4 regions of the Isoptericola sp. NPDC055063 genome follow, and region 3 is predicted to be linked to each of the others. Evidence: riboswitches for the same ligand, from Rfam matches in the RefSeq annotation. Region 3 holds a riboswitch; each other region holds the start of a gene.

What was found. Region 3 has a riboswitch for thiamine pyrophosphate ahead of thiO (glycine oxidase ThiO). Riboswitches for the same ligand answer to the same signal wherever they lie in the genome.
Region 1: it holds a riboswitch for thiamine pyrophosphate, as region 3 does, so the genes downstream of both, ACWF41_RS17320 (bifunctional hydroxymethylpyrimidine kinase/phosphomethylpyrimidine kinase) here and thiO (glycine oxidase ThiO) in region 3, are expected to answer to the same signal.
Region 2: it holds a riboswitch for thiamine pyrophosphate, as region 3 does, so the genes downstream of both, ACWF41_RS18235 (ECF transporter S component) here and thiO (glycine oxidase ThiO) in region 3, are expected to answer to the same signal.
Region 4: it holds a riboswitch for thiamine pyrophosphate, as region 3 does, so the genes downstream of both, ACWF41_RS16700 (thiamine ABC transporter substrate-binding protein) here and thiO (glycine oxidase ThiO) in region 3, are expected to answer to the same signal.

The regions. Positions count from the first base shown of each region.
Region 1 covers NZ_JBSGUW010000014.1:119,263-124,927, forward strand. The annotation lists gene ACWF41_RS17315 (ABC transporter ATP-binding protein) at 1-756, opposite strand, end outside; gene ACWF41_RS17320 (bifunctional hydroxymethylpyrimidine kinase/phosphomethylpyrimidine kinase) at 1,212-2,864, opposite strand; TPP riboswitch at 2,855-2,970, opposite strand; gene ACWF41_RS17325 (hypothetical protein) at 3,049-3,723, shown strand; gene ACWF41_RS17330 (YcnI family copper-binding membrane protein) at 3,801-4,559, shown strand; gene ACWF41_RS17335 (copper resistance CopC family protein) at 4,556-5,176, shown strand; gene ACWF41_RS17340 (hypothetical protein) at 5,302-5,665, shown strand, end outside.
Region 2 covers NZ_JBSGUW010000015.1:157,424-163,088, forward strand. The annotation lists gene ACWF41_RS18215 (hypothetical protein) at 1-658, shown strand, start outside; gene ACWF41_RS18220 (class I SAM-dependent methyltransferase) at 639-1,259, opposite strand; gene ACWF41_RS18225 (energy-coupling factor transporter transmembrane component T family protein) at 1,325-2,050, opposite strand; gene ACWF41_RS18230 (ABC transporter ATP-binding protein) at 2,047-3,561, opposite strand; gene ACWF41_RS18235 (ECF transporter S component) at 3,554-4,207, opposite strand; TPP riboswitch at 4,201-4,313, opposite strand; tRNA gene ACWF41_RS18240 (tRNA-Ala) at 4,478-4,550, opposite strand; gene ACWF41_RS18245 (histidine phosphatase family protein) at 4,641-5,330, opposite strand; gene rsfS (ribosome silencing factor) at 5,327-5,665, opposite strand, start outside.
Region 3 covers NZ_JBSGUW010000007.1:17,711-23,375, forward strand. The annotation lists gene guaA (glutamine-hydrolyzing GMP synthase) at 1-1,298, opposite strand, end outside; gene ACWF41_RS09905 (OmpA family protein) at 1,348-2,022, opposite strand; gene ACWF41_RS09910 (hypothetical protein) at 2,019-2,687, opposite strand; gene thiE (thiamine phosphate synthase) at 2,825-3,472, opposite strand; TPP riboswitch at 3,495-3,597, shown strand; gene thiO (glycine oxidase ThiO) at 3,587-4,822, shown strand; gene thiS (sulfur carrier protein ThiS) at 4,819-5,064, shown strand; gene ACWF41_RS09930 (thiazole synthase) at 5,085-5,665, shown strand, end outside.
Region 4 covers NZ_JBSGUW010000013.1:162,589-168,253, forward strand. The annotation lists gene ACWF41_RS16695 (ABC transporter permease) at 1-1,246, opposite strand, end outside; gene ACWF41_RS16700 (thiamine ABC transporter substrate-binding protein) at 1,384-2,496, opposite strand; TPP riboswitch at 2,569-2,673, opposite strand; gene ACWF41_RS16705 (DUF4235 domain-containing protein) at 2,814-3,080, shown strand; gene ACWF41_RS16710 (PAS domain-containing protein) at 3,268-4,053, opposite strand; gene ACWF41_RS16715 (sulfite exporter TauE/SafE family protein) at 4,371-5,300, opposite strand.

The DNA.
Region 1 (5,665 bases), on a different contig from region 3:
GGCGAGCACGGTGCCGAGCACCAGGCAGACGGCCAGCGTGACCTCGGGGATGAGCTGCAGCGACGTGGTGACCGTGGCCTGGTTGCCCGCCTTGCGGATCTCCGTGCGCCGGAGCTCCTCCGCCTGGTCGGTGAACGAGTCGAGCGCGTCGCGACCGCGGCCGAACGCCTTGAGGACGCGGATGCCGTGCACCGACTCCTCGACGGTGGTGGCGAGGTCGCCCGACTGGTCCTGCGACAGGCGCGCGATGACGCGGTAGCGCCGCGAGAAGCGGAACGCGATGACCGTGACCGGGATCGCGCCCGCGAGGTAGACGAGGCCGAGCCAGCCGGCGGTGGCCAGCAGGATGCCCACGCCGACCACGATCGTCACGATGCTGACGACGAGCTGCAGGAGGCCGAAGACCAGCCAGCGCCGCAGCAGGCCGAGGTCGCCCATGATCCGGCTCAGCAGCTGGCCGCCGGGCCACCGGTCGTGGAACGCGACGGGCAGGTCCTGCAGGTGGCGGAACAGCGCCATCCGCAGCTCGGCCTCGACCCGCGTGCCGGGGTACATGACGAGGTTGCGGCGCAGCAGGACGAACCCGGCCTCCGCGACCCCCAGGACGAGGACGAGGAGGACGGGCACGACCAGGGCGCCGAGGTCGTGGGCGGCGGCACCCTCCGCGAGGGGGCCCTCGACGAGGGTCTGGAGCACGCGCGGGATCGCCAGCGCGGCGAGGCTCGCGCCGAGAGCCGAGAAGAGGCCGCCGACCATGCGCGGCAACGCGGGCCTGACGTAGGGGTACAGCCGGCGGATCGACGCGAGGGTCGAGAGCTCGGAGCCCGCGGGGGCGACGGGGTCCGCCGGGGCGACGGGGTCCGCCGGGGCGACGGGGTCCGCCGGGGCGCGATGGCCGGGTGCGCCGGGCGGCCCCGACGGCCCGCCCGGCGGCGTGCCGGGCGCGACGGACGAGCGCGGGGCGGAGGAGGCGGAGCTCCTCCTCGGACTGTGGGAGGGATCGGCGCCTGCGGCGCCTCGGCTGCTGCTGCGCGGAGCGCGCGTTGTGTCGGGCATCACCACCATTCTGACACCCGCCACCGACACGCTTGCCCCGGTCACCGCCTTTTGGCAAGCGTTTGCCCGACCTGGGGCGAAGGCGCGGTGAAGGCATGGCGCCGGCCTGACCCGGGTGCTCCGGCAGGGCCGGGCTCAGGCCACCGCGCCCGGGCTCACCCCGCCACGGCCCCCTCGAGCGCGACCGCGCGGGGCCGGGCGGCCTGGTCGAAGAACGCGAGCTCGTGCTCGCACGCCCCCTGGAAGGCCGCGCCCATCCGCACCCGGGTGGCCGGCCCCGCGGCGCCGGCGACGCGGCGCAGGACGGCGACGGCCTGGCGGGTCGCCGCGGCGAACTCGTCGTCGGCGTACGTGCCGAGCCAGGCGGCGTACGGGTGTCCGGGGTGGTTGCGGGCCGCGAGCCGCTCGCCCACGTCCTGGTAGATCCAGTAGCACGGCAGGACCGCGGCCACGAGGGTCGCGTAGTCGTCCCCGGCGGCGCGCAGGTGGTCGAGGTACGCGGCCGTCGTCGGGCTGGTCGGCACGTCGGTCGGCTCCCCGCCGAGCCACGTCGTGTGCAGGTCGAGCTCGGTGACCAGGGCGCCGTGCGCGCCGCCGGCCCAGAAGGCCTGCTCGGCGCGCGTGGGCGCGAGCTGGCTGGCCCGGGCCAGCGCGCGCGAGTACTCGCGCAGGTAGATCGCGTCCTGCTCGAGGTAGTCGCGGAACCGGTCCGTACCGAGCGTCCCGTCGCCAAGGGCCCGCACGAACGACAGCTCGTCGATCGCGGCCCGCACCCCGGCGGCGGCGGCCCACCACCCGTCGACGGCGTCGCGGCCGGCCCCGGCGGCGGCCTCGTCCCGCCCGGCCGGGGGCTCCGGATCGACGGCGCCCGCCGGGGTGCTCCCCGCGAGATGGTCGACCGGCCCGTGCCCCCCGCCGACGCGCAGCGCCTCCCCCGCCCGGATCGCCGCCGCCAGCCACGCCTTCGTGCCGCGCAGCGCCTCGGCCCAGTCCCCCGTGCGGGCGTACCGGGCGGCCAGCCCGCTCGACAGGGAGCAGCCGGTGCCGTGCGTCGCCGTGGTGCGGACCCGCTCGCCGGCGAGCTCCAGCAGCGTGCCGTCCGGGCCGACGAGGGCGTCGGGCGCGCCGGGGTCGCCCTCCTCGGCATCGTCGCCCGTCAGGTGCCCGCCCTTGGCCACGACCAGCACGTCGTGCCGGGCGGCGAGCCGGCGCGCCTGGTCGAGCGCGGCGGGCCAGTCGGGCGCGGGGGGCTCGCCGGCCAGGACCGCGAGCTCGGGCAGGTTGGGCGTGACGACGTCGACCCGCGCGAGCAGGTCCCGCACGGCGCGCTCCGCCGTCGGGTCCAGCAGGCGGTCGCCGCTGGTGGCCAACATGACCGGGTCGAGCACGACGGCCGGGCGGGCCCCGTTCGCGCCGTCCGGAACCGGCCCGCCGTCCGGCAGGCCGTCGAGCCACGCGCCGACGGCCCGCGCGACGGGCGCCGACGCGAGCATCCCGATCTTGACGGCGTCGATGGCGATGTCGTCCGCGAGCGCGTCGAGCTGGGCCGTGAGGAACTCCGCGGGCGGCACGTGCACCCCCCGCACGCCGCGCGTGTTCTGGGCCGTGAGGGCAGTGAGCGCGGCCATGCCGTACCCGCCGGCCGCGGCGATCGCCTTGAGGTCCGCTTGGATCCCGGCGCCGCCCGACGGGTCGGAGCCGGCGATCGCCAGGACCCGGGGCCTGCTGGGCGCGGGGGTTGGTGCGGTGGTCGCGGGAGCGGTGGTGCCCCGGAGGGCGGAGCTGTCGTGATGCGCGCGCACGCTCATGTCGACATCCCTTCGTCAGTGCTAGCTGAATCAGGTTCGACGGGTGTGATCTCAGCGTCTCGTCGCCGGCCGGGGCCGACGGCGGGAGGCACCCCGTGTCGTTCGGCGCCACCGTAGCCCACCGGCCGCAGCGGTCGGCGGCGGGTCCTCCCAGGCGTGTCGCCCGGCGGGATAGGGTGCCGGGGTGCCCGTGGTCGTCCGTCGTGTGCGCGAGCTCCTCGTCGCCGGCACGACGCTCAGCATCGCGGCCGCCGCCCACCTCCTGGGCGGCGGCGCGCTGCCCGGTGCACCCCTCGCGTGGCTGGTCGTGCTGGCGCTCTCGGCGCCCGTCGCCGTCTGGACCGCCCGCCGTCGCCTGACGCTGCGCCGCCTGCTGCCCGCCATGGTCGCGCTGCAGCTCGTGCAGCACTCCGCCCTGTCGGTGCTCGGCGCCGCCCGCGCCGACGACGACCCCTGGGGCACCGGGAGCACGGTGGGCGCGGGCGGAGCCGTCCCGGCCCTCGCGGGCCACGCCGGGCACGACCTCGGGCCCGGCTCGCTGGTCCCCGCGACCGGGACCGCCGTGCACCTGGAGCACGCCGCCGACGGCGGCACCACGACGTGGATGCTCGCCGCGCACGCCGTCGCCGTCCTCCTGACCGCGCTGCTGCTCGCCGCGGGCGACCGGGCCGCCGCGAACGTCGCCTCGCACCTGGCGCACGTGGCGCTGCTGGTGCGGGGGCCGGCCTCGCTGCCCGTGGCCCGCCGCGGGCCCGTCGTCGCGGGACCGGTCTGGCGTCCGCTGCCGTGGCACGCGCGCCGCCGTCCGGCGCCGCGCGGGCCCCCGGTGCGGCGCGGCGCCCTCGCGCGCGCCGCCTGAGCCCTGCCCTGGTCCGAGGTCGGACGGGGCGGGCCCTCGCCGTCCCACGAACCCTCGAACCACCGGAGCAGACAGCCATGCCTACGACCACCCCTGCCCGCACGCGCCGCACCCGTCGGCTCGCCGGAGCGGCCGCCCTCGCCGTCCCCGCCCTCCTGCTGGGCGCCGGAGCCGCGTCCGCGCACGTGACGGTGACACCGGACTCCGCCGAGTCCGGCGCGTACGCCACCCTCACCTTCAAGGTCCCCAACGAGTCGCCCGAGGCGTCGACCACGGCCGTGAAGGTGACGCTGCCGAGCGACACCCCGTTCACCAGCGTGTCCGTGGAGCCCGTCCCCGGGTGGAGCGCGAAGGTGACGCGGGCCGAGCTGCCCGAGCCGGTCGACGTCCAGGGCACCACCCTCACGGAGGCGCCCGCGAGCGTCGAGTGGACCGCCGACGACCCCGACGCCGGCATCGCGCCCGGCGAGTTCCTTCGCTTCTCCGTCTCGGCGGGCGCCGTGCCCGACGGCGTCGACGCGATCACGCTGCCGACGACGCAGACCTACTCCGACGGCGAGGTCGTCGAGTGGGACCAGGAGGCCACCGGCGACGCCGAGCCCGAGCACCCGGCCCCCGTGCTGCAGGTCGTGCCGGCGACCGGTGACGACGCGCACGGCAGTGCGGCAGGGGCCTCGGCCGAGACCGGGTCCGACGCCTCGGCGCAGGCCGATGACGGGTCCGGCGACACCCTGCCCCTCGCGCTCGCTGCGGCGGGCCTGGGGCTGGGTCTCGTGGGCGCCGTGACCGGCGTCGCCGCCCTGGCCCGCACCCGCGCCCGGACGGAGCAGCGATGACCCGCGGCCGTCCCCGCACGACCCGCCGCGCGCTCCTCGCCGGCGCGGGCGCGCTCGGCCTCGCCCTCGCGGGCGCCGTCGGGCTCGCCGGGCCCGCGAGCGCGCACAACGTCGTCGTCGGCACCACGCCGACGTCGGGCTCGACCGTGACCGAGGCGCCCGAGTCCGTCGAGATCACGTTCGACGAGGCGGTGCTCAACCTGGCCGCCGACGGGTCGAGCACCGTCATCTCGGTGACCGACGCCGACGGCACCGAGCACGCGAGCGGGTGCCCCACCACGCAGGACCGCACCGCGTCCGTGCCGGTGACGCTCGGCCCGGCGGGCGAGTACACCGTCGACTGGCGCATCGTGTCCGCCGACGGCCACCCGACCAGCGGGCAGTTCGCGTTCACCTACGACCCGCCCGCCGGTGCGGCGGCGGCCACCCCGGCCGCCGAGGCGACGCCCTGCGGCTCCCCGGCGGCCGGCTCCGACGCCCAGGCCGCCAGCACCGGCACCGCGGACGACGACGGCTCCTCCGAGCTGGTCGTCGTGCTCGGCATCGCCGGGGGCGTCGTCGTGCTGGCCGGTGCGGCCGTCCTCGTGGCGCTCCGGGTCGCCCGGCGCCGCGACTGACGCACCGAAGACCTGTCAGGGCCAGCGCGACGTATGTCGAGCGCTGGCCCTGACAGGTCCGGGGCCGCACCCGCTCCGCGCCGGGGCGTCCCCGCACCCGCCGTGCTCCGCCTACGATGCCGACCATGGATGCGGGGCAGATCGTCGGGATCGTGACGGGCCTGGTCGTGGTGGTCGTGCTGGTCACGGCGGTGGCGGTCTGGGCAGCACGGCGCAGGAGCGCCGCCCGGGCACGCGCGGCGGAGCTCGAGGCCGAGCTGCAGCGGCTCGGCATCGAGGCCGGCTCCGCGCTGGTGCGCACCGACGAGCGGGCCCGCCTGGCGGAGGACGAGCTGTCCTTCGCGGTGGCCGAGCTCGGCGAGCGCGACACCCGCGAGCTCGCGCCGACCCTGCGGCGGGCGCGCGAGCGGCTGGCGGAGGCGTTCCACCTCAACCAGCGGCTGCACGACGAGGTCCCGGACACCGACACCGAGCGGCGCGAGTGGTCGG
Region 2 (5,665 bases), on a different contig from region 3:
CGTCGCGCGCGCCGAGGGCGAGGAGCCCGACACGTCCGGCTACCCCACGCGCGGCACCGAGGCATGGCTGGCCTGGGACGCGGAGGCCGGCGTGCTGCGCGCGCACGAGCACCGCAACCGCACCGAGGGCACGGGCGGGCCGCTGCGGCCGCCGGCCGGCGGAGTCCCGCCGCGCAGCGCGGCCCTGCACGCCGTCGCCCTGTCCATGCTGTGCCACGAGGGCGACGCGGGGATCGCCGGGGAGCACGTCGTGCGCGAGCTGATCGAGAGCGGCGGCATCGGCTGGGCGGGCGTCCGCCTCGCCGCGCGCGCCCTGGTGACGCAGCCCGCGGCGAGCCCCGCGCGCATGGTCCGCGTGGTGGAGCGCCGCCCCGCCACGCTGCCCGCCCTGTGGCCGGTGCTCACCGAGGCGGTCGCCGCGGCGGGCGCCACCGACGGCCCGCTGCCCCGCTGGCTCCCCCGCGTGCTCGACGTCGCCGGTGCGGCGCTGCCCTACCTCGCGGAGGCGGCCCGCCGGGGCCTGGTCCCGGCCGACGCGGCGACGTTCCCCGGGCTGGAGGCGATCGCCGCGCGGCCCGGCCGCACGGTGGGGCCGGCCAGGGCCCGCGCGCTGCTCGCCGCGGTCGGGGCGCAGGGGCTCACGCGCGCCGCGTCGTGAGGAGCAGCGCCGGCAGGTGCTGCTCGTCGTCGGTCGGCCGCGCGACGATCTCCGCGTCCGTGACCTCGGTGGACGTCCAGTCCGCCGCCGGGAACGCGGCGCGCAGGTCGCCCGCGGTGGTGCCCCAGCCGAGCCCGGCCCGCACCGACATCGCGAGCACGGCGACGAGCGCGTCGGGCGGGCAGATCACGGCCAGCCCGGCCACGTAGGCGGCGCGGCCGTCGGCGTCGAGGGAGTGCAGCAGCCCGGAGTCCAGGACCGTGCGCGGGCGCACGTCGAGGCGGTCGAGGTGGCGGGCGTCGGCCACCTCGAAGCGCACCTCGCCCGGCGGCTCGAGGATCGCCTCCGCGGCCCGCTCCCGGGCGCGCGAGATCGCGTGGGCCGCGCCGTCGACCCCCACGACCCGGTGCCCGGACCGCGCGACGGCGAGCGCCAGCACGCCGGTGCCGCACCCGGCGTCGAGCACCGGGTCCGCGAGCACCGACCGCCGCACCAGGGAGAGCAGCGCGGGCTGCGGGCGGCCGATCTCCCACGGCGGCGGGACGTCCCCCGCGTACAGGGCGTCGAAGTCGTGCTGCGGGCGTGCCTCCGGTCCGGCCATGCGCGCACCTCCTGAGCCCAGTGTGCGCGCCGCGGGCGATCCCTCACCTGTCAGGGGTGGGGCGTCTACCCCGCCGCGAGGACGGCGAACGGCAGCGCCGCGACCAGGACGCCGACGGCCAGCACCGCGGTGTCGTGCCGGGCCCACGGCGCCGGCTCCGCCCAGGTCCGCGAGCCCGCGCCCGCGAAGCCACGGGCGTCCATCGCCACCGCCATGGTCGTCGCGTCGCGCAGTGTGGCCGCGAGGACGGCGAACGTCACGGAGGCGGCGTGCCGCCCGCGGTCGAGGGGCCCGTGCCCCGGCCCGACGCCGCGGGACCGGCGGGCCCGCGACGCCTGCTCCCACACGGTGCCGAGGCGCTCGAACCGCTGGAGCGCGGCCGCGACCCCGACGACGAACCGCGCGGGCAGCCGCAGGCGCTGGCCCAGCTGGTCGGCCAGCCCGCTCGGGTCGATCAGGGGCGCGAGCGCGACGCCCGGCAGCGCGAGGACCGCGATCCGCATCCCCGCGACGGCCGCGACCTCGAGGTCGCGGCCGCCCAGCAGCCACGTCGACCACGTGACCGACGCGACCGCCACGACCACCGCGAGGTAGCGCGCCGCCGGCCCGGAGCGCCGCGGCAGGCCGACCGCCCCGCAGGCGACGACGGCGCCCAGCGCGGCGGCCGCCGACGCGAGGTCCCGCACCCCGAACGACGCGACCAGGCCCAGCAGCCCGAGCGTCACGAGCACGAGCGGGTTCGCCCGCCCCAGCACGCCGAGCGCGCCGGTCGTGCCGCCACCGCCCGTCATGCCGCGGCCACCCGGTGCGGGCGGCCCATGCCGTGCCCGTCCTCGTCCGGCCCGCCCGGCGGCAGCGCGACGCGATGGTCGGCGAGCCCGACGAGGTGGCGGTCGTGGGTGCTCGCCGCCACGGTGGCGCCGTGCCCGGCGGCCGCGACGACCCACCCGGCCACGGCGGCCCACGTGTGCCGGTCCTGGCCCACGGTGGGCTCGTCGAGCAGCGCCAGGGGTGGCCGGTGCGCGAGAGCCGCCGCGAGCGCCAGCCGCCGCTGCTCGCCGCCGGAGAGGCGGAACGGGTGCGCGTCGGCGAGATGGTCCAGGCGCAGCAGCGCGAGCACGGCGTCGACGTCCACGGGCACATCGAGCCGCCTGCCGGTGAGCGCCACCTCGTCGCGAACGCGCAGCGCGAGCAGCCCGTGCTCGGGATGCTGCGGCACCCACCCGCAGCGGCGGGCGAGCTCGCGCGACCGGGTGCCGCGCCCGGGCGACCCGGCCACGCGCCCCCGCGCGGGCCGCAGGTGCCCGGCGAGGGCTGCCACGAGCGTGGACTTCCCCGCCCCGGACGGGCCGGTGACCGCGGTGAACCGGCCCGCGGGCAGGCGGGCGTCGACGCCGTCCAGCGCGCGCGTGGTGGTGCGGCCCCGCAGGCCCCGGGTCGTGAGGTCGACGCCGAGTGCGTCGACGGTCACCTCCGGACCGGCGTCGTCCGGCGCGACCAGCGCCGCGGGCACGGGCAGCGGGTCGGGCGCCGGGGCGTCCGGGAGCCAGATGCCGGCGGCGGTGAGCGCGGCCCGGAGCGGGGCGCCCTGATCGACCCCGGGCTCGCCCCCGGGCTCGACCCCAGGTGCGCGCAGGGCGCCCGGCGCGACGTCGTGCGTGACGACGCCGCCCGGGCCGAGCACCACCACCCGGTCGAGGTGCTCCAGCCACGGCCCCACGTGGTGGTCGACGACCACCAGCGAAGTCTCCGTCCCGGCGAGCGCGTCGAGCACCGCGGACCGCACCTCGGCCGCGGCGTCCGGGTCGAGCATGGCGGTCGGCTCGTCGAGGAGCAGCAGGTCCGGGCCGCACGCCAGCGCGCCTGCGAGCGCGAGCCGCTGCAGCTCCCCGCCGGACAGCGCGGAGGTCGGCCGGTCGAGCGGGTACCGCAGCCCCACGTGGTCCAGCGCCCCACGGGCGCGGCGCCAGATCTCCTCCCGCGGCAGGCCGGCGTTCTCGGGCCCGAACGCGACGTCGCGGCCGATCCGCTCGGCGACGACGGCGGCCCCGGGGTCCTGGAGCACGAGGCCGACGACGCCGTCCACGTGGGCCGTGCCGGACAGGTCGCCCGGCAGCGGGTCGCCGAGCACGCCCGCCAGGGCGTGCAGCACGGTCGACTTGCCGGCCCCGCTGGGACCGACGAGCCCGATGCGTTCCCCGGCGCCGACGGCGAGATCGAGCCCGTCGAGCACCGGCGTCGCCCGCCCCGTCGGGCGCCAGGTGAGCCCCGCCAGCCGGGCGCGCGCGCCGCCGTCAGCCACGGGCGACACGGGCCGCCCCGGCGGCGCCGTCGGCCAGGTCCCGGCCGGGCGCGAACGCGTCCAGCACCCCGGTGCGGGCGAGGGCGCGCACCAGCGCCGCGCCGCCGAGCCCCGCGAGGAGCGCGCCGGACAGCGCGAAGAAGCCGAGGTAGGCGAGGCGGAACCCCCACTGCCAGTCGGGGTAGTAGGCGAACCACTCGTAGACGGCGCCGCACGCGCCCGCGGCGGCACCCGACAGCGCCGCCACCGCGGTGCCGAACCGGCGGTACAGGAACAGCGCCAGGACGAGCTCGACGCCGAGCCCCTGCACGACGCCCGAGACGATCGCCGAGAAGCCCCAGCCGGCGCCGAGCAGGGCCTCGACGCTCGCGGCCACGACCTCGGTGAGCAGCGCGGCGCCAGGCTTGCGGACGATCAGCCCGCCGAGCACGCCGCCGAGCAGCCAGCCGCCGCCGAGCAGGCCGGTGGCCGGCGGGAACGCGACGACGAGCCCCGCGGAGAGCAGGTGGTAGAGCTGCGTCCAGCCCCAGAAGACGACGCCGACGGCGACGCCGAGCATCGCCATCGTGACCAGGTCGACGGTGCGGTACCGCAGGCTCGCGCGAGCCGTCCCGAGGACGGTCGGACGCATGATGGGCGCGGACATTCCAGGTAACTCCCTTCGCCGGTGCTAACCGGAGCAGGTTCCAAGGGTCTGCGGCTCGTGCCCGCACTCTCAGCGCCCCTTCGACGGCGCTCCCCTGTCATGGGTGTCTTCAGTTGTGCGTCAGGTGTGACGTCACCTGCGGCGGCCCTCGATGCGGCCGCAGGACCGACCCTAGGCGACGGCGTCGTCGACGCAAGGCCGTCCCGCCCCGTGGGACCCGGGTACGCGAGAAGGCCCGGAACCATGTGGTTCCGGGCCTTTTCGTCGGGGTGGAGCTGAGGGGACTCGAACCCCTGACCCCCTGCATGCCATGCAGGTGCGCTACCAGCTGCGCCACAGCCCCGAGAACCGGCGATCCATGGCCGCGAGCGACCCATGTTTCGTCTGATTCGGTGTGTTCCTCCGGGCTTGCGCCCCTCGGAACGTCGATATCTTAGGCAGACTTCGGGCCAGGTTCCAAATTCCAGTCCGGACCGGCCTGCCAGTGGTCCAGCGGGTACCCGGCCCCCACGTTGTGCGCCACGAGCCGCCACGCCGGGACAGCGCCGGCCCCCGCCCGATGCAGGTGCGACCAGTGCACGTTGTGCATCCCGGCCAGCCCGCGCCACGAGGTCGGGTCGAGGCCGAGCAGCGCCGTCACCCCCAACGAGATCGCGGCGCCGTGGGAGACGAGGACCAGGGTCGCGTCGTCGTCCAGCTGCTCCGCGTGCTCGGCGACGGCCTCGGCCATCCGCGCGGCGACCTCCGCCTTGGACTCCGCTCCCGCTCCCGCCGGCTCGGCGCCGCGGCGCCAGGCGGCGTACTCCTCGGGCCAGCGCGCGGAGAGCTCCTCGCCCGTCATGCCCTCCCACTCGCCGAAGCCACGCTCGCGCAACCGCACGTCGGTCTGCACGGGGGCGCCGCCGAGCGCGTCCGCGTACGCGGTCGCGGTCTCGAGGGCGCGACCCAGGTCGGAGGAGACGATGCGCGTCGCGCGGTGGGACGACGCGAGGGCGGAGCCGCCCTCCCCCGCCTGCCAGCGGCCGACGTCGTCGAGCGGGATGTCGATCTGCCCCTGCAGCCGCAGGGACGCGTTGTACGCCGTGCGGGCGTGGCGCAGCAGGACGACGGTCCCGGCCGTCACCGCTCGTCGCCCGCGAGACGGATGGCCCCGTCACCCGCGGCGTCGCCGTACTCGGCCGCCGCGGCTGCGCCGTCGCCGCCGCGCGCGTCCTCGGGCAGGTCGATGGCCGGGCAGTCCTTCCAGAGGCGCTCCAGCGCGTAGTAGACCCGGTCCTCGGCGTGCTGCACGTGCACGACGACGTCCCCAAAGTCGAGCAGCACCCAGCGCGCCTGGGCCTTGCCCTCGCGCCGGATCGGCTTGGCGCCGGCCGTGATCATCGCCTCCTCGACGGCGTCCACGATCGCCGAGACCTGGCGCTCGTTGGTGCCCGACGCGATGAGGAACACGTCCGTGAG
Region 3 (5,665 bases):
TCGCGGGCGATGGCGTCCGCCTTGCGCAGGGTCTCCAGGCGCTCGGCCGTGACCTCGCCGACGATGCGGATGCCCAGGCCGGGGCCCGGGAACGGCTGGCGGGAGACGATCTCCTCCGGCACGCCGAGCTCGCGGCCCACCGCGCGGACCTCGTCCTTGAACAGCGTGCGCAGCGGCTCGACCAGCTCGAACTGCAGGTCGTCCGGCAGGCCGCCCACGTTGTGGTGGCTCTTGATGTTGGCCGCGCCCTCGCCACCGCCCGACTCCACGACGTCCGGGTACAGCGTGCCCTGCACGAGGAACTTGACCTCCTCGCCGTGGGCGCCTGCCTCGGCGACGATGTCGCGCTGCGCGTCCTCGAAGACGCGGATGAACTCGCGGCCGATGATCTTGCGCTTCGTCTCGGGGTCGCTCACGCCCGCGAGGGCGGACAGGAACCGCTCCTTCTCGTCGCGGATGATGAGCTTCACGCCCGTGGACGCGACGAAGTCGCGCTCGATCTGCTCGACCTCGCCCTCGCGCAGCAGGCCGTGGTCCACGTGCACGCAGGTGAGCTGGTCGCCGACGGCGCGCTGGACCAGCGCGGCCGCGACGGCGGAGTCCACGCCGCCCGACAGGGCGCAGATGACGCGCGCGTCGCCGACCTGCGCGCGGATCGCGGCGACCTGGTCGGCGATGACGTTGCCGGGCGTCCAGTCGGGCTTCAGGCCGGCGCCCTCGTAGAGGAACTTCTCCAGCACGGCCTGGCCGTGCGCGGAGTGCTTGACCTCGGGGTGCCACTGCACGCCGTACAGGCGGCGACCGGTGTCCTCGATCGCCGCGACGGGCGAGCCGGAGGAGGTCGCGAGGACGGTGAAGCCCTCGGGCGCCGCGTGCACGGAGTCGCCGTGGCTCATCCACGTGGTCTGGTGGTCGGGCGTGCCGGCCAGCAGCACGCCGGCCTCGCAGACCTCGACCTCGGTGCCGCCGTACTCGCGCTGCCCCGTCTGGGCGACGGTGCCGCCGAGAGCCTGCGCCATCGCCTGGAAGCCGTAGCAGATGCCGAGCACCGGCACGCCGGCCTCGAACAGCGCCGGGTCCACGAACGGCGCGCCGGCGGCGTACACCGACGAGGGTCCGCCCGAGAGGATGATCGCCGCCGGGTTCTTGGCGAGCATCTGCTCCGTGGTGAACGTGTGCGGCACGATCTCGGAGTACACGCTGGCCTCGCGCACGCGGCGCGCGATGAGCTGGGCGTACTGGGCGCCGAAGTCGACGACCAGGACCGGGCGGGGGGAGTCGGTGGCGGGAGACGTCACCGAGCCATCGTAGCCGTCGGACGCACCCCCTCCCGGCCCCTCGCGCCGGTCACGCGGTGGGGTAGGTCACCTCGACCCGGCGGTTCAGCGCGCGGCCGGCGGGGTTGTCGTCACCGCTCACCTCGTTGTCCGCGACCGGGTCCGCCTCGCCGTGGCCCTGCACCTTCAGCGTGAGGTCCGGACGCTCCGCCGCGAGCACGTCGGCGACGGCGTGCGCGCGCTTCGTCGACAGGCGCCGGTTGAACGCGTCCGAGCCCACGGAGTCCGTGTAGCCGTCCACGTGCACCGCCGCGTCCTGCGGGACGTCGTCGGCCAGCGCCGCGACGGCGGCCTCCGCCTCCGGCGTCAGCGTCGCCTTGCCGAAGTCGAACAGCAGGTCGGAGGTCAGCGTGACGACCGTGTCGTCCGCCTTCTCCTGCGTCTTCTCCAGCACGGTCGTGGAGTCGTCGGGCCGGAGGTCGAACGTCGAGTCCGGCGCTCGCAGGTCGAGCGTCGAGTCCGCGCGCATCGCGTCGGTGACCTCGGCAGCCTCGATCGCCGCGTCCTGCTCCGCGAGCGCCTCGTGCGCCGTCGTCATCAGCTCCGGGTCCGCCGACGGCGTGCCGGACGACGACGCCGACGACGATGGGCTCGCCTCCTCGGCGTCGGCCGATGGCGCGAAAGCCGTCACGAGCAGCGCCGCGAGCGCCGCGGCGGCGAGCGTCCGCGGACGGCGGGGTGTCACTGCGCGGCCCCGTCGCCGTAGGTGACCGTCGCGTCCGTGAACAGCGGCAGCCCCTCCGCGGGCAGCACGTCCACGGTCGCGGGCTCGCCGTCGGGAGCAGGCAGCACGGCGGACGCCTCGATCGTGCCGTGGTTGGGGAACTTGAACGTGATGTTCTCGAGCGGCGAGACCAGCATCGACTCCCTGCACCTGAGCTGGGCCAGCGACACCTGCGACGCGTCGTCGCTGTCCAGCTGCCAGGCCCCCTCGGTGCAGTAGGGCTTGTAGGCCTTGAGCGCCGCGCGGTCCGTCACGGTCGTCGCGGGCACGACGCCCATGTCGTAGTAGCTGGCGCCGGCGTCGGCGGGCGACTCGTCGTCGTCCCAGCGCAGCGCCCATCGCACGGTCATGTTCTCGGCGCCGACCTCCACGGAGCGGAGCGTCACCGTGAGCTCTCCGCCGTGGGCGTCACCGCCCCCGTGCGGCGTGGCGATCTTCTGCTCCGCCATCACCTGGTCGGCGACGGTGGCGGTGCCCGGGTCGGCGGCGGCCTGCTCCGCGGGGGCGGCCTCGCCCTTCGTACCGGCCCCGTCGTCGCCGGAGCTGCCGGTGCAGCCGGCGAGCAGGAGCGTGCCGGCGAGGGCGAGGGTCGCGGTGGTGCGGGCGCGTGCGGTCCGTGCGGACATGCGTCCTCCAGGGTCGGGGCGCACGGCCGGTCCCGGCCGTGGTGGGGGGCAGGTGCCCACTGTGGCACGCGTCGGCGGGGCCCGCCCGAGGCATCCATGGGGAGAACTCCCCAGGTCACAGACCTCGGGCGCCCGTGTCAGCCCAGCCGCTCGCGCAGCTCGCGGGCGGCCCGCTCGGGGTCGGGCGCCTGGGTGATCGCGCGCACGACGACGACGCGCGACGCGCCGGCGTCGAGCACGGCGTCCAGCCGCTCGGCGTCGACCCCGCCGATGGCGAACCACGGCGTCGCCGGGCGGGTCGCCGCGACCTCGCGCAGCAGGTCGAGGCCGACGGCCGCACGACCGGGCTTGGTGGGCGTGGCCCACAGCGGGCCCACGCAGAAGTAGTCGACGTCCGGGTCGGCCTCGGCCTCCGCGGCCTGGTCGGCGGAGTGCGTGGAACGGCCCAGGACCGGCTCCGCGCCGAGCAGCTCGCGCACGGCCGGCACGGGCAGGTCCCGCTGCCCCATGTGCACGACGGGAGCGCCGGTGAGCTGCGCGACGTCGGCCCGGTCGTTCACCGCCCAGAGCGCGCCGTGCTCCGCGGCGACGCGGGCCACGACCGCCTGGATCTCCAGCTCGCGCGCCACGTCGAGGGACTTGTCGCGCAGCTGCACGACGTCGACCCCGCCCGCGAGCGCCGCGTGCAGGAAGTCCTCCAGGTCGCCGCGGTCCTCGCGGGCGTCGGTGCACAGGTACAGGCGGGCGTCGGCGAGGCGGGCACGGGTCGTGGTCACGCCAGTCAGGGTAACCACGGCCCGGGTTACAGTGGCCGCGCACGGGAGCCCCGCTCGGGGCTGAGAGGGCGCAGGAGCCGACCGTCGAACCTGATCTGGGTCATGCCAGCGAAGGGAGCGCACATGCTTACGTCCACACCCACGTCCGCACCTGAGTCCGCCCGCGACGTCGTCGACCTCGTCGTGGTCGGAGGTGGCATCGTCGGCCTCGCCGTCGCGTGGCGCGCCGCCACGGCCGGGCTGTCCGTCACGGTCCTCGACCCGTCCCCCGGCGACGGCGCCACCCGCGCGGCCGCGGGGATGCTCGCGGCGGTCAGCGAGGCCGACTTCGGCGAGCGGGACCTCGCCCGCCTCAACCTCGCGTCCGCCGCCCGCTGGCCGTCGTACGCCGCCGACCTCGCCGCCGCGACCGGCCGCGACGTCCCCCTGCTGCGCGCCGGCTCGCTCGCCGTCGCGTACGACGCCGACGACGCCGCCCTGCTGCGCCGCGTGCTGGCGCTGCACCGGGAGTGGGGGCTCGCGTCCGCGGAGGTCCCGGTGGCCGACGCGCGGCGCCGGGAGCCGTACCTCGGGCCGCGGCTGGCCGGGGCCGCCGTCGTCGAGGGCGACCTCGCCGTCGACCCGCGCGGGGTGCACGCGGCGCTCGTCGACGTGCTGGGCGGCGCGGTCGTGCGGCGTGCGGCGGTGCGGCTGGAGCGCGACGGCGCGGGCCGGGTGGTCGCGGCGCACGACGACGCCGGCGCGCGCCACGCCGCGGGCGCCGTCGTGCTCGCGACCGGCGTCGTACCGCCGGTGGGGCTGCTCGACGGGGTGCCGGAGGCCAGGGTGCCGGTGCGGCCCGTCAAGGGGATCACCCTGCGGCTGGACGCCGGCCCCGAGCTCGCGCTGGAGCACGTGGTGCGCGGCACCGTGCAGGGGCGGCCGGTGTATCTCGTGCCGCGGGCGCCGGGCACCCGGTCGGGACCCGGCGGCGGGCCGGGGCACCGGGAGATCGTCGTGGGGGCCACCAGCGACGAGCGCCCGGACGACCGTCGGGCCGAGGCCGGGGGCGTGTTCGCCCTCCTGCGCGACGCGCGCGCCCTCGTGCCCGGCATCGACGAGGCGGCGCTCGTCGACGTCACGCCGCGCGCCCGCCCCGCCACCCCCGACAACCTGCCGCTCGTCGGGAGCACCGCCGCGCCCGGGCTGCTGGCCGCCGTCGGGCACGGGCGCAACGGCGTGCTGCTCGCGCCGCTCACGGCCGACGCGGTCGTGGCAGAGCTGACCGGCGGGGCGCCGCCCGACGACTCGCTCGCCGCGGCCGATCCGCGGCGCTTCGCGCCTGCCGCCCGCCCCGACCCTGAAGGAGCACACCCATGAGCCCGAGCACGAGCACCGCCACCGCCGTCGTGAACGGCGAGCCCTACCCCCTCGACGGGCCGCACGGCGACGGCGTCGAGGCGCTCGTCGCAGCCCTCGTCCCGGCGTTCGTCGCCGACGGTACGGCGCAGGGCATCGCCGTCGCCGTCAACGACGCCGTCGTCCCCCGCGGCCTGTGGGCGGGCACCCGCATCGCGCCCGGCGACCGGGTCGAGATCGTCACCGCCGTCCAGGGCGGCTGACCACGAAGCACGGAGGAACCATGACCAGCACCACGACCCTCACCGACCCGTCGGCCGACCCGCTCGCCGACCCGTTCGAGATCGCCGGCACCACGATCGGCTCGCGCCTCGTCATGGGCACGGGCGGCGCGTCGAACCTCATGACGCTCGAGGACGCGCTGGTCGCGTCGGGCACCGGCCTCACCACCGTGGCGATGCGCCGCGTCGCCGTGCGGCCCGGCGGGGCGGGCGCCGAGGACGGCGGCATCTGGGGACTCCTGGAGCGGCTCGGCATCCGCGCCCTGCCCAACACGGCCGGCTGCTTCTCCGCCCGGGAGGCCGTGCTCACCGCGCAGCTCGCCCGTGAGGCGTGCGGCACCGACTGGGTCAAGCTCGAGGTGATCGCCGACGACGTCACCCTGCTGCCCGACCCGATCGGCCTCGTCGAGGCGGCCGACGCGCTGGTGCGCGACGGGTTCGTCGTGCTGCCGTACACCAACGACGACCCGATCCTGGCGCGGCGGCTGGAGGACGTCGGGTGCGCCGCCGTCATGCCGCTCGGCGCGCCCATCGGCACCGGCCTGGGCGTGCTCAACCCGCGCAACATCGAGGCGATCGCGGC
Region 4 (5,665 bases), on a different contig from region 3:
CGGAGGTGCGCAGGTCGACGTCGAGGCCCAGCGGCCGGTCCAGCGTGATGAGGAAGCCGAACCCGACGGTCACGGCGGACACGCCGAGCGGCAGCATGAACGCGGCGTCGAGCACCCCGACGGCCCGCCGCAGGCCCGCCCGGCGTGGCCGCCGGGACACGACGAGGGCCACGAGCCCTCCCACGACGACGGCGATCGCGGCGGCCCAGGCGGCGGTGCGCAGCGAGTTCCCGAGCGCCTCCCACACCGTGACCGTGAGGGCGTTGCGCCCGCCGGTGGTGCCGAGCGCCGCGTAGTTGGCGAGGCTCCAGGACCCGTCGGGGGCGTGCAGGGAGCGGGTGACCAGGCCGGCCATCGGCAGCACGAGCAGGCCCGCCACCACGACGAGCGTCACGAGCGCGGGCACGACGTCCGAGCCGTCGGCGCCCGCGCGCAGGCGCATCCGGTGCGTGGAGACGCGGTCGCTGGTGAGGTGCAGCGCGCGCTCCCGGCGGGCCCGGGCGCGGGAGCTGACCGCCAGGGCGGCCCCCACCACGACGAGCTGCAGCACCGACAGCACGGCCGCGGAGCGCAGGTCCAGGAACTGGGTGGTGCGGGTCCAGATCTCCGTCTCGATGGTGCCGTAGCGCAGGCCGCCCAGGACGAGGACGACGCCGAACGCCGTCGCGCAGAACAGGAAAACGACCGCGGCTGCCGACGCGATCGCCGGCCCGAGGGCGGGCAGCGTCACGGTGCGGAAGGCGCGCCAGGGCGTGGCGCCCAGCGCCCGGGCCGCCTGCTCGGCGCGCGGGTCCAGGCGCTCCCACATGCCGCCGACGGTGCGCACCACGACGGCGTAGTTGAAGAACACCAGCGCCAGCACGATGCCGGCGAAGCTCTCCTCCAGGTGCGCCCAGCCGAGCAGGCCGCCGGGCGCGAACAGCGCACGGAACGCGACGCCCACGACCACGCTGGGCAGCACGAACGGCACCGTCACCAGCCCCCGCACCAGCGTGCGGCCGGGGAACCGGCACCGGTACAGCACGTACGCGCCGGGCAGGCCGAGCAGCACGGACAGCACCGTGCCGGTGACGGCCTGCGCCAGCGTCTGCCCGACGATCCGCCACGTGCGCGGCTGGGACAGCACCTCCGCGAACCCGGACAGGTCGAGCTCCCGGCCCGCGGGGGTGTCGGTGAAGAAACCCTGCACGACGAGCGAAGTCACCGGCCAGGCGAAGAAGATCGCGAGGAAGCCCAGCGGGAGCACGACGGCGGCACCCCACCCCAACCAGGCGCCCCAGCGGTCCGCGCGCCATCGATCCGCGCGCCATCGATCCGCACGCGACCGCGCCGCCCCGGGGGCCGGGCTGGCGGTGGGGCGGGCGGCTCGGAGCACGGGGCGCGTCAACCGACGACCGTCGCCGTCCACTGCTCGATCCACTCGTCACGGTGCGCGGCCACGTCGGCGGGAGCCACCTCGAAGGGCTTGTCGGCCAGCGGGGCGAACTTCTGCCAGTCCGCGGGCAGCTCCACGTCCGGGTCGGCCGGGTACATGTACATCTGCCCGGGCACGTCCGCCTGGAAGGCCTCCGAGGTGAGGAAGTCGACGAGCTTCTGCGCGCCCTCGGGGTTCGCGGCGCCCGTGAGCACGCCCGCGTACTCGACCTGCCGGAAGCAGGTGTCGAGCATCGCGCTCGTGGTGGAGGTCTTCCCGTCGTCGCTCACCGTGAACGCCGGGGACGTCGCGTACGAGAGCGCGATCGGCCGCTCGCCGCCCTCGCCCGCGCCGGAGAAGTCCACGTAGTACGCGTCCTCCCACGACTCGGCCACCTTGACGCCGTTGGCGCGCAGGTCGGACCAGTAGCCCTGCCAGCCGTCGTCGCCGAACGCCCCGATCGTCGCGAGCAGGAACGCGAGGCCCGGCGACGACGTCGCGGGGTTGGTCACGACGGTCAGGTCCTTGTACGCCGGCTTCGCGAGATCCTCCAGCGTGGCCGGCGGCGTGACGTCGTGCTTCTCGAACCAGCCGTCGTCGAGGTTCATGCACACGTCGCCCACGTCGACGGGCGTCAGCGTGCCGTCGAGGTCGTCCGGCGCGTACGCCGCCACCCGCGGGTCCAGGTCGGCGGGCTGGTACGGCTCGAAGACCCCCGCGTCCACGGCCCGCGACGCGTACGTGTTGTCCACGCCGAAGACGACGTCGCCCAGCGGCGCGTCCTTGGTGAGCACGAGCTGGTTCACCAGCGTGCCCGCGTCGCCGGGGGCCACCTGCTTCACGGTGAGGCCGGACTCCTTCTCGAACGCGGCCAGCACGTCGTCGGAGACGGCGAACGAGTCGTGCGTGACGAGCGTGACGGCGTCCGACGCGCTCGCCGCGTCGTCCGGCGCGCTCCCGTCTCCGCACGCCGCCAGCAGCGGCAGCAGGGCGACGGCGGCGACGACGGCGACGACGGCGACGCCCGCCGCGGCCGTCGCCCGGCGGCGCCTGGTCGGGTGCTGCGTGGTCCTGCGGGTCATGCTGTCCTCCTCAGGGTGCGAGAAGGGGGTCCTGCGAGCACCCGGCACCGTCGTGGTGCGGCCGTCCCGCAGGGAACGAGATTCCCGACTTCCTCCACCGGTGCTAACCGGGTCAGGTTCGAGGGTCTGCGGCGTTCCGCACTCTCAGCGCCGGCGGGCGCTCCCCTGTCGTATCACCACGAGCCTACACACCGGCGCCGCGCTACCGTGGTCCCGTCCGCGGCGCCCTGGTGTGACATGCCTGACGTGCCACGACGCTCGTGGGCACGCACGCGACGACGCACCGGCCATGCCGGGGACCGACCGAGGGAGAGCACGTGACGGACACCGAGCAGCCGCTGGGCGTGAAGGTCGGCACGGTGGTGCTGACGATCGCCGCCGGATGGGTCGCACAGAAGCTGATCGGGGTGGTGTGGGAGAAGGCGACCGGCAACGTCGCCCCCACCAACGTGGACGACGACGAGATCTCCATCGTCCAGGCCGTGACCTTCGCGGCCGTCTCCGGGGGCGTCGCCGTCCTCGCGAAGCGCCTCGCGCGTCGGGGCGCCGTGCGCGCGGCCGCCCGCTTCATCCCCAGCCACTGAGCATCACCCGCCGTTGAGCATCATCGGCTACTGAGCGCCGTCGGCCCGGGCTCGCATCGCGCGGGCCCGGGCCGACGCGCGTCCGGGCCCATCTGTGTCCCGGCCCACTGTCCGGGTCAGGGCGGGTCCGAGCCCTCGAGTGCCCGGCGCGCCCGGGGCCGCGACGGCGTCAGCGGCTCGCGCGGCGTCAGCGGCTCGCGCGAGGGCGGCGTCGGGCGAGCTGCGCGTCGTGCCCGTGCGGCCGGTCCACCGGCCCTACGCCGGCGAGCGCGCGGCTCAGCCGGTCGGCGGCGTCCTTCGCGGGCGGCGCCGCCCGGACGACCTCGGCGGCGGTGAGCGCGGTGTCGCGCTCGCCGACCGGCCGTGCGAGCTCCTTCATGACCTGCTCCCCCGCGGACTGGGCGGAGACGCCCACCTGCGCGCCGACGTCCGACAGCACCTCCGTGGCGACCGACTCGTCCACGCCGCACACCGCCATGATCGCGCCCTTGGCCTGCTCCGCCGCCGCGGCGGCGACGAACGCGCGCGAGACGGCGCGGTGGGCCTCGCGCTCCAGCGCGTCGCGTACCACCGGGCTGGTGTCGATGACGTAGCCGACCAGCTGCGACGACGTGCCGTCGGCGCCGTGCCGGGCCTGCCCGGTCACCACCACCGAATGCGTGCGCCCGTGGTCGTCGACGACGCGGTGCCCGCCGGCGAAGGGGCGCCCGGTCGCGAGCGCCACCGTCGCGGTGCGGGAGAGCCGCTCGCGGTCGTCGGGGTGCAGGTGGGCGCGCAGCACCTCCGGGCCGGGCTCGATGGCACCGGGCTCGCGCCCGAAGATCCGGTAGACCTCGTCCGACCACCACCACGACCCCGTGGCGACCTCGACGCGGTACTGGCCCACGAGCAGCTGGCTCCCCGCGCCGAGCAGCTCCGCGAGCGCGACGAGCTCGCGTCGCTGATGGTCGTTCGACGTGCTGGGCATCGACATGGCTCACCTCCCAGTGCCGTGCAGCGGGGTCTGGCAGGCAGATCTCCTGGCTTCACACGGTACCGGGACGGCGCGACGGCGCCACCCCTCGCGTCTCGGCTCCGCGGGTGGAATCGCGGGGGCGTCCCCTTCCCCCGTGACGACGGCCCCGCCGTCGCGGCCCCGGAGGTGGGGGCGGCGGTGCGGGGCCGACGTCGTGCGGGTCGACGTCGTGCGGGTCGACGTCGTGCGGGTCGACGTCGTGCGGGTCGACGTCGTGCACGGTCGACGTCGTGGACCGGCCGCCGCGGAGCGTCGGCCCGCCGGGTCGAGCGGTGTCAGGCGGCGGGCGTCGGCGCGGGAGCCGCCGCGGCGGGAACGTCGCCCTCGGTCTTCTCCTCCACGAGGGCCTTGCGGTGCTGGCGGAACGCGTAGGCGACGGCGACAGCCCAGCCCACCGCGATGATCCCCAGGACGAGCGAGCGCACGCCCGGGGCGACGGGGAACTCGTCGAGGCTCAGCAGGGTGCGCACGTTGGTGAGCACGATGATGCCGCCGACGGCGGAGCCGAGGACCCGCGGGGGGACGAGGCGCACGAGCCACGCCGCGATCGGCGCGGCGATGAGGCCGCCGATCAGCAGCGCCAGCGCCCAGGACGGGTTGATGCCCGCGGTCCCGAGGCCGAACAGGAAGCCGAGGCTCGCGGCCACGGCCACGAAGAACTCGCTCGTGTCGATCGAGCCGATCACCTTGCGCGGCTCCATCCGGCCGCTCGCCAGGATGGCCGGGGTGCCGACCGGGCCCCAGCCGCCGCCGCCCGTGGCGTCCATGAAGCCCGCCACGAGGCCGAGCGGCGTGAGGAAGCGCTTGCGGAGCGGCTGCCCCAGGCGGTCGGTGCGGAGGCCGCGCAGCGTGAACCGCAGCAGCACGTAGAGGCCGAGGCCGAGCAGCAGGATGGACATCAGCGGCTTGGCGATCTCGGTGGAGAGCCACGAGAGGAACGTCGCGCCGGCGAAGGCGCCCACGGCACCGGGGATGCCGATCTTGGTGACGACCTTCCAGTCCACGTTCCCGAACTTCCAGTGAGAGACGCCCGACGCGAGCGTCGTGCCGACCTCCGCCAGGTGGACGGTCGCGGACGCCGCCGCGGGGTTGGTGCCGATCGCCAGCAGCAACGTCGTCGAGGTCACGCCGTAGGCCATCCCCAGGCTGCCGTCGACGAGCTGCGCACTGAGGCCCACGAGGGCGAGGAGGACGAGAGTCCGCACGGGGTGTTCCCTCCGTCGAGGCGGCAGCCGGTCTGCCGCGACAGACCGAAGTTACCCGATCGGTCCTATCGGATTCAATGGTATCCGCCGACGGGTCGCATGCTGAGACGACGGCGATCGCGGACGGGAGACGTACCAAGCCGTACCCTGCGCCCGCCGGCGACGAGATGCCGTCGCGGGCCGAGCCGTACCGAGCCGTACCGAGCCGTACCGTGCGCCGTGAAGCGACGAAGGCCGTCACGGACCGTGCCACGCCGCGTCGTGCCGTACCGTGCCGAGCCGAGCCGAGCCGAGCGCCGTGAAGCGACGAAGGCCCTCAGGGGCCGCGCCACGCCGCGTCGTGCCGTGCGCCCGTCAGGCGACGA